2 regions of the Streptosporangium sp. H13245 genome follow, and region 2 is predicted to be linked to the other one. Evidence: riboswitches for the same ligand, from Rfam matches in the RefSeq annotation. Region 2 holds a riboswitch; the other holds the start of a gene.

Region 1 (4,187 bases), on a different contig from region 2:
CAGAACCGGTCGAGCTCGGCCAGGTCCTCGCTCTCGGTCGGCTCGATCATCAGCGTGCCGGCCACCGGGAAGGACATGGTCGGGGCGTGGAAGCCGTAGTCGATGAGGCGCTTGGCCACGTCGTCGACCGTCACCCCGGTCTCCTTGGTGATCTGGCGCAAATCGACGATGCACTCGTGGGCGACGAGGCCGCCGCGGCCGGTGTAGAGGACCGGGTAGTGGGGGCTGAGCCTGCGGGCCAGGTAGTTGGCCGACAGGATGGCCTGCTCGGTGGCCGCCTTCAGGCCGTCGGCGCCCATCATCCGGATGTAGGCCCAGGAGATGGGCAGGATGCCCGCCGAGCCGTACGGGGCGGCCGAGACCGGGCCCACCGGGCCGCCCTCGCGCAGCGGGTGGCCGGGCAGGTATCCGGCCAGGTGCGCGCGGACCGCGACCGGGCCGACGCCGGGGCCGCCGCCGCCGTGCGGGATGCAGAAGGTCTTGTGCAGGTTGAGGTGGGAGACGTCCGCCCCGAACTCCCCCGGCCTGGCCAGGCCGACCAGCGCGTTGAGGTTGGCGCCGTCGACGTAGACCTGGCCACCGGCCTCGTGCACCAGCTCGCAGATCCGGACGATCGTCTCCTCGTACACGCCGTGCGTGGACGGGTAGGTCACCATGATCGCGGCAAGCTGCTCGCGGTGCTTGCCGATCTTCGCGACGAGGTCGTCGAGGTCGACGTTGCCCTCGTCGTCGCAGGCGACCACGGCCACGCGCATGCCCGCCATGACGGCGCTCGCGGCGTTGGTGCCGTGCGCGGACGAGGGGATCAGGCAGACGTCGCGGCCCGACTCGCCGCGCGCGGTGTGGTAGGCGCGGATCGCCAGGAGCCCGGCGAACTCGCCCTGGGAACCCGCGTTCGGCTGGAGCGACACGGCGTCGTAGCCGGTGACCTCGGCCAGCCAGTGCTCCAGCTCCCCGATCAGCTCGAGGTAGCCCGCGGCCTGGTCCTCGGGCGCGTAGGGGTGCAGCCCGGCGAACTCCGGCCAGGTGATCGGCTCCATCTCGGTGGTCGCGTTGAGCTTCATGGTGCAGGAGCCCAGCGGGATCATCGACCGGTCGAGCGCGATGTCCTTGTCCTGGAGCCTGCGCAGGTAGCGCAGCATGGCCGTCTCTGAGCGGTGGCTGTGGAAGACCGGGTGGGTCAGGTAGTCGCCGGTCCGCGCCAGCGTGGCGGGCAGCGCGTCGTGCGCGGCGGCGTCCAGGTCGGCCAGCACGGTGCCGCTGATCTCGAAGGCGGCCAGGACCTGCTCCAGGTGGAGGGGCTCGGTCCTCTCGTCGCAGGTGACGCCCACGTGGTCGGCGTCGACCAGGCGCAGGTTGACCCCGTTGTCGCGGGCCGCGGCGACGACCCCCTCGGCGCGGCCGGGCACCCTGGCGAGCACGGTGTCGAAGAAGGTGTCGTGCACGACCTCGACACCCCCCTGGCGCAGGGCCTCGGCGAGCACGACGGCGTGCCGGTGGGTGCGCCTGCCGATCCTGCGCAGCCCCTCGGGGCCGTGGTAGACGGCGTACATGCCGGCGATCACGGCGAGCAGCACCTGCGCGGTGCAGATGTTGCTGGTGGCCTTCTCGCGGCGGATGTGCTGCTCGCGGGTCTGCAGCGCGAGCCGGTACGCGGGACGCTTGTCGGCGTCCTGGGAGACGCCCACCAGGCGGCCCGGCAGCTGGCGCTGGAGGCCGTCGCGGACCGCCATGTAGGCCGCGTGGGGGCCGCCGAACCCGAGGGGGACGCCGAAGCGCTGCGAGGAGCCGACCGCGATGTCGGCACCGAGCTCGCCGGGCGCGGCCAGGAGGGTGAGGGCCAGCAGGTCGGCCGCGGCGACCACCTGGGCGCCGCGCGCGTGGGCGGCGTCGGCGACGGCGCGGAAGTCGCGGACCCTGCCGCTGGCGCCGGGGTACTGCACGAGCACCCCGAAGCACTCGGGAAGCTCGGCGGTGAAGTCGCTCTCGACCAGCTCGATGCCGAGCGGCTCGGCGCGGGTGCGCAGCACCGCCTTGGTCTGCGGCAGCGCGTCGGCGTCGACCACGAACACCTTCGAGGGGCCGCGGCCCGCGCGGCGGGCCAGGGTCATCGCCTCGGCGGCGGCGGTGGCCTCGTCCAGCAGGGAGGCCCCGGCGACGTCGAGCGCGGTCAGGTCGGAGACGACGGTCTGGAAGTTGATCAGGGCCTCCAGGCGGCCCTGGGAGATCTCCGGCTGGTAGGGCGTGTACGCGGTGTACCAGCCCGGGTTCTCCAGGAGGTTGCGGCGGATGACGCCCGGGGTGATCGTGTCGTGGTAGCCCAGGCCGATCATCGAGGTGAGCACGGTGTTGCGCCCGGCGAGGACCCGCAGCTCCGCGAGGGCCTCGGACTCCCCGGCCGCCGGGGGCAGGCTCAGCCTGGCCGAGGAGCGGATCGCCTCGGGCACGGCCACCGCGACCAGGTCGGCGACGGAGGCGAATCCGACCGCCTCCAGCATGCGGGTCTGGGCGGCGTCGTCCGGCCCTATGTGGCGGGTCGCGAACGGCGGGGAGCTGAGCTCGCTGAGCGATGACAGGTCGGTCATTGGTGAAGCCTCCCGGGACGGGGTGGAGACCGGCGCTGGGCGCGGGCGTATGCCTGGTCTCCCCCTCTGTCATCACGACCGTCGTTCGCGGGTCGTGACCTGAGAGCTTCACCTGCCCCATTTTCCGGGAGGCTTGCACCGTCGGTGAGTCGCGCCTGGCGAGCGCGCCTGCTTTCCAGAGTTGCCTCGTCCGTGCGGTACCGGGTGCCTGAGAGATTCCGGGGAGGTTGCTCCTTCGGCGCCCCGATCTTGGTCGGGGTCTCTCCCGCACAGGGTCAGTGGCAGGTCCGAGTTTACCCGGTTCGTCGTGCTCTGCGACGGCGGGCCAGCTCATCGGCCTGATGATCGCCTAAAGGGCCCTCGCCCGACTCCGCACGTTCGCCGGGCAGATCCGCGAGGGAGCCCTCCACCTCCTGCCACACCCGTCCCAGTGCTATGCCGAAGACTCCCTGACCGCCCTGGAGGAGGTCGATGACCTCGTCGGGCGAGGTGCACTCGTAGACGCTCACCCCGTCGCTCATCAGGGTGATCCCGGCCAGGTCGTTGACCCCCCTGTCGCGCAGGTGCTGCACGGCGATGCGGATCTGCTGGAGGGAGACGCCGGTGTCGAGGAGCCGCTTGACGACCTTGAGGACCAGGATGTCGCGAAAACCGTACAGCCGCTGGGTGCCGGAGCCGTGGGCGGCGCGCACGGTGGGCTCGACCAGGCCGGTGCGCGCCCAGTAGTCGAGTTGCCGGTAGGTGATGCCGGCCGCCGAACAGGCCGTCGGGCCCCGGTAGCCGATGTCGGCGGGCACTTTCACCGGTTGCCCGTCGAACAGCAGACCCTCTTCACCCGCGCGCTGACGTGCCGACTGGCGCCGTTCCGGGTCATCCTGATCGGCGTTTCTACCCTCGCCGCTGCTGACCGCCACGCGGACCTCCGGCTTTCTCTCATCCCACGGCCTGATCTGGGGGTTTACGCACGACCGCGGGTTTCACTTGCACCGTAGGACTGGGGCCAAGTCCAGTCAACGACCCCACCCGGCGCGTCGTGAAGCGTAAATGCACCGAAATTCCTACCCCGCGCGGCCGAAGTCCTCGGGCGTGATCGTGTCAAGGAACTCCCTGAACTTCTCCACCTCGTCCTCCTGGTCGTCGGGGATGATCACCCCCGCCTCCCGGACCACGTCCTCACTCGCGAAGATACGTGCGCCGGTACGAAGTGCCAAGGCGATCGAGTCCGAGGGACGCGCGCTCACCTCCACCCCGTTGGAGAACACGAGATCGGCGAAGAAGATGCCGTCGCGCAGGGCGACGATGTTGACCGTGCTCAGCCGGACCCCGAGCCCTTCGAGCACGTCGCGGAACAGGTCATGGGTGAGCGGCCGGGGCGGTGGCTCCTCGGCCTGGGCCATGGCGATCGCCGTGGCCTCCGTCATGCCGATCCAGATAGGTAGATAACGCTCCCCATGTGTCTCTTTCAGCAAGACGATCGGCTGGTTGGAGGGCATCTCAACTCGAACGCCCACGACCTCCATCTGCAACACGGGCTGCTCCGTCTTCGCTGGATTCCGACCGGTTTGTTCAACGTAACACTCGTGAGGGTACGAGTGCCTGGTC
Region 2 (4,187 bases):
GGGCGAACTTGTGGGCGGCGGCCATCGGGCCGCCGGTGTGCGAGCTGGACGGGCCGATTCCGATCTTGAAGAGATCGAAGACGCTGATCGTCATCTGAATCCTTCCAGCGTGGACGGCCACGCGCGCCCGGGGACGCGCGTGACCGTGACGCGAGGGGGGAGAGGCTTAGGACTCACCCGAGGTGAGCGCGGCGTACTCCTCCGGCGACAGCAGGTCGTCGGCGGAGCCCTCAAGACGTACGCGGAACAGCCAGCCGTCGCCGTAGGAGTCGCTGTTGACCAGCGAGGGGTCGTCCACGACGGCCTGGTTGACCTCGACGATCTCGCCGGAGACCGGGGCGAAGATGTCGCTCACCGACTTGGTCGACTCGACCTCGCCGACGGCGTCACCGGAGGCGACCGTCGAGCCGACCTCGGGGACCTGCACGAAGACCACGTCGCCCAGCGCTTCGGCGGCGTAGGCGGTGATGCCCACGGTGAGGGTCAGGCCGTCATCGATGCCGGAGATCCACTCGTGTTCCTTGGTGTAGTGCAGTTCCTCGGGAATGCTGCTCATTTTTTCCTCCTGTAGAAGGGCAGTGCGACGACCTCGACCGGCTCGTGGCTGCCCCTGATGTCGACGGCCAGTCCTGACGACAGGCCGTTGTCCACGTAGGCCATCGCGATGGGCCTGCCCAGTGACTGGGAGGGTGCCCCGCTGGTGACCTCGCCGACGACGGCGCCGTCACCGGCGACCACCACCGGATACCCGTGCCGGGGCACCCTGCGGCCGGTCGCGATCAGGCCGACCAGGCGGCGGGACGGCGGGACGTCCCTGCGCGATTCGAGGGCGGCCCGGCCGACGAAGTCGCCCGGCTTGTCAAACCTCACCACACGGCCCAGCCCGGCGTCGAACGGAGTCAGCCCGGCCGACAGCTCGTTGCCGTACAGCGGCATCCCGGCCTCCAGCCGGAGGGTGTCGCGGGCGGACAGGCCCGCGGGGATCAGGCCGTGCGGGGCGCCCGCCTCGGTGAGGGCGGCCCAGACCGGCTCGGCGTCCCCGGCCGCGACGAACAGCTCGAAACCGTCCTCGCCGGTGTATCCCGTACGGGCGACGAGGGCCTCGTGGCCCGCGACGACGGCGGGCAGTCCGGCGTAGTACTTGAGCCCGTCGAGGTCGGCGTCGGTGAGCGAGCCCAGGATCTCCGCGGAGCGCGGGCCCTGGACCGCGACCAGCGCGTACCGCTCGGAGCGGTCGTCCACCGCGGCGTCGAAGCCCTTGGCGCGGCCGGTCAGCTCGGCGGCCACCCTCGGGTAGTTGGAGGCGTTGGCGACGACCATGAACTCGGCGGGGGCGAGCCGGTAGACGATCAGGTCGTCCAGCACGCCGCCCTCGGCGTCGACGATCATCGTGTAGCGGGCGCGGCCGGGCTCCAGCGCGGAGAGGTGGCCGACCAGCGCGTAGTCGAGGGCTTCGGCGGCCTGCGGCCCCGTCACGAAGATCTCCCCCATGTGGGAGAGGTCGAACAGGCCGGCCGCCTGGCGGACCGCGTTGTGCTCGGCCGACTCGCTGCCGTAGCGGAGCGGCATCAGCCAGCCCGCGAAGTCGGTCAGCGTCGCGCCGAGGGACTCGTGCACGCCGCGCAGCGGCGTAGGTCGGGACATGTGCGCACCTCAGACAAGGGACAGATGAGAGCATCCTCCCCCTCTGTCGTGGGTGCCTGAGAGTTTCATCCGGGTTTTACCGGACTTTCACCTTCGGCGAGGTCGTGGGACCTGCTTTCCAGAGGGCACCTACCCGCACGGTCCTTTGCCTTGAGAGGTTCGCGGGGAGGGCTTGCTCCTTCAGGGGTCCTGGCCTGGGTGTCAGGACGCTCTCCCGCACGGGATTCATCGGTGTCACCGGCCAGCCTAACCGCCCGCACCGGCCGAGCGAAATCCCCTCGCGGCCCTGATCCGTCCGTTCGTACCGGGCGAGCGAGATCCCTTCGCGGTCCCGATCCGTCCGTCCGCACCGGGCGGGCGAGATCCTCCCGTGGCCCTGACCCATCTGCCCGTACCGGGTGGGCGAGATCCCCTCGCGGCCCCGATCCGTCCGTTCGTACAGGCCGAGCGAAATCCCCTCGCGGTCCCGGTCAGGGGGTGGCGTGCCGGACCAGTGCCTCGAACAGAGCGGACTCGCCGTCGGTCTCGGGGTGCCACTGGACGGCGACGGCGAACGGGTGGTCGTCCACCTCCACGGCCTCGATCGTGCCGTCCTCGGCGTGGGCGGTCACGGTGAGGCCCTCGGCAGGCCGGTCGATGGCCTGGTGGTGGTAGTGGGCCACGTCCACGGTCTCGGTCCCGAAGATCTTCGAGGTCCGGCTGCCGGGGGCGAGCCACACCGGCATCCTGCCGTAGTGGCCGGGGGCCGGGGCGTGCCCGGGGTGACCGACCACGTCGGGCAGGTGCTGGTGGAGGGTGCCGCCCAGCGAGACGTTCAGGACCTGCATGCCCCTGCAGATCCCCAGGAAGGGCAGGCCCCGCTCCAGCGCCGCCCTGACCAGCCCCAGCTCGGCGTCGTCGCGGAACGGCCGGACGTAGCCGGTCCGCTCGTGCGGCTCCTGCCCGTACCGCTCCGGGCCGACGTCCCCGCCACCGGCCAGGATCAGCCCGTCCAGGCGCCCCGCCAGCGCCGCGGGGTCACCCGCCGGAGGCAGGATCACCGGCTGCCCGCCCGCGCGGGCCACGTGGTCGACGTAGTCGTACGGCAGGAGCGCGGTGGTCGTCTCCCAGACGGTGAACCGCGCGGGCTCGACGTAGCAGGTGATGCCGATGACGGGACGGGACATGATCTCCTGTCTTGTTCTTGCTTCTCGACGTCAGGGCTGGTCAGGGGGGTCCGTGCCCCCTCTCCGCACGCTACCGGCCATGGCGGGGCGACCCGCGGCGAGGCCGGGGGACACGCCGGGGTCGCCCGCGGGGGAGGGGGGCGCGCGGAAAGGGCTACAGCGGGGTGACGTACGCGCCGGAGATGCCGCCGTCCACCAGGAACTCGGAGCCGGTGATGAAGCTGGCGTCGTCCGAGGCGAGGAACGCCACCGCGGCGGCGATCTCGGACGCCTCGGCGAAGCGGCCCACCGGGATGTGGACCAGGCGGCGCTGCGCCCGCTCGGGGTCCTTGGCGAACAGCTCCCGCAGCAGCGGCGTGTTCACCGGCCCCGGGCACAGGGCGTTCACCCGGATGCCCTCGCGGGCGAACTGCACGCCCAGCTCGCGGGACATGGCCAGCACCCCACCCTTGGAGGCGGTGTAGGAGATCTGGCTGGTCGCCGACCCCATCACGGCCACGAACGACGCGGTGTTGATGATCGACCCCTTGCCCTGCCGCCGCATGTACGGGATGGCGTGCTTGCAGCACAGGTAGACGGAGGTGAGGTTGACCTCCTGGACCCGGCGCCAGGCGTCGATGCCGGTCTCCAGGATCGAGTCGTCGTCCGGCGGCGAGATGCCCGCGTTGTTGAACGCGATGTCCACGCTGCCGTAGGTGTCGAACGCGGTCCGGAACACGCGGGCGACGTCCTCCTCGCTGGTCACGTCGGCCCGCACGAACAGCCCGCCGACCTCGTCGGCGGCCTTGGCGCCGGTCGTCTCGTCCAGGTCCACGCACACGACGCGGGCGCCCTCCTCGGCGAACCGGCGCGCGGTGGCCAGGCCGATCCCGCTTCCGGCGCCGGTGATGACGGCGACCCGGTCCTGCAAACGCAGCATCGCTACTACTCCTCGGAAATGAAGACGTTCTTGGTCTCGGTGAACGCTGACAGGGCGTCGGGGCCCAGCTCGCGGCCAAGGCCCGACTGTTTGAAACCGCCGAACGGGGTCCAGTAGCGGACGCTCGAATGCGAGTTGACGCTGAGGTTGCCCGCCTCGACCGCCCTGGCCACCCGGAGCGCCCGGCCGACGTCGCGGGTCCAGATGGACCCGCTCAGGCCGTACGGGGTGTCGTTGGCGATCCGCACGGCGTCCGCCTCGTCGTCGAACGGCACCACCGACACCACCGGCCCGAAGATCTCCTCGGTGAACGCCCGGTCGTCCGCGGACCGGGGCGTCAGGACCGTCGGCGGGAACCAGAACCCCGGCCCCGGCGGGCAGGTGCCCCGCAGGTGGGGCGGCTCGGTGACGAAGGAGGCCACCCGTTCCCGGTGCTCGGCGCTGATCAGCGGGCCCAT

Evidence for each region. A riboswitch is a leader RNA that binds a small molecule or an ion and turns the genes downstream of it on or off. The one in region 2 is predicted to bind glycine.
Region 1: linked by a shared signal. The riboswitch ahead of gcvP (aminomethyl-transferring glycine dehydrogenase) and the one ahead of gcvT (glycine cleavage system aminomethyltransferase GcvT) in region 2 are both predicted to bind glycine.

Annotation. Positions count from the first base shown of each region.
Region 1 covers NZ_JBSZKT010000030.1:62,945-67,131, forward strand. The annotation lists gene gcvP (aminomethyl-transferring glycine dehydrogenase) at 1-2,585, opposite strand, end outside; glycine riboswitch at 2,771-2,863, opposite strand; gene ACW9TB_RS30150 (MerR family transcriptional regulator) at 2,879-3,499, opposite strand; gene ACW9TB_RS30155 (bifunctional nuclease family protein) at 3,644-4,114, opposite strand.
Region 2 covers NZ_JBSZKT010000005.1:86,890-91,076, forward strand. The annotation lists gene ACW9TB_RS12005 (L-serine ammonia-lyase) at 1-94, opposite strand, end outside; gene gcvH (glycine cleavage system protein GcvH) at 167-556, opposite strand; gene gcvT (glycine cleavage system aminomethyltransferase GcvT) at 553-1,644, opposite strand; glycine riboswitch at 1,678-1,772, opposite strand; glycine riboswitch at 1,773-1,871, opposite strand; gene ACW9TB_RS12020 (gamma-glutamyl-gamma-aminobutyrate hydrolase family protein) at 2,115-2,810, opposite strand; gene ACW9TB_RS12025 (3-oxoacyl-ACP reductase) at 2,965-3,729, opposite strand; gene ACW9TB_RS12030 (aldehyde dehydrogenase family protein) at 3,735-4,187, opposite strand, start outside.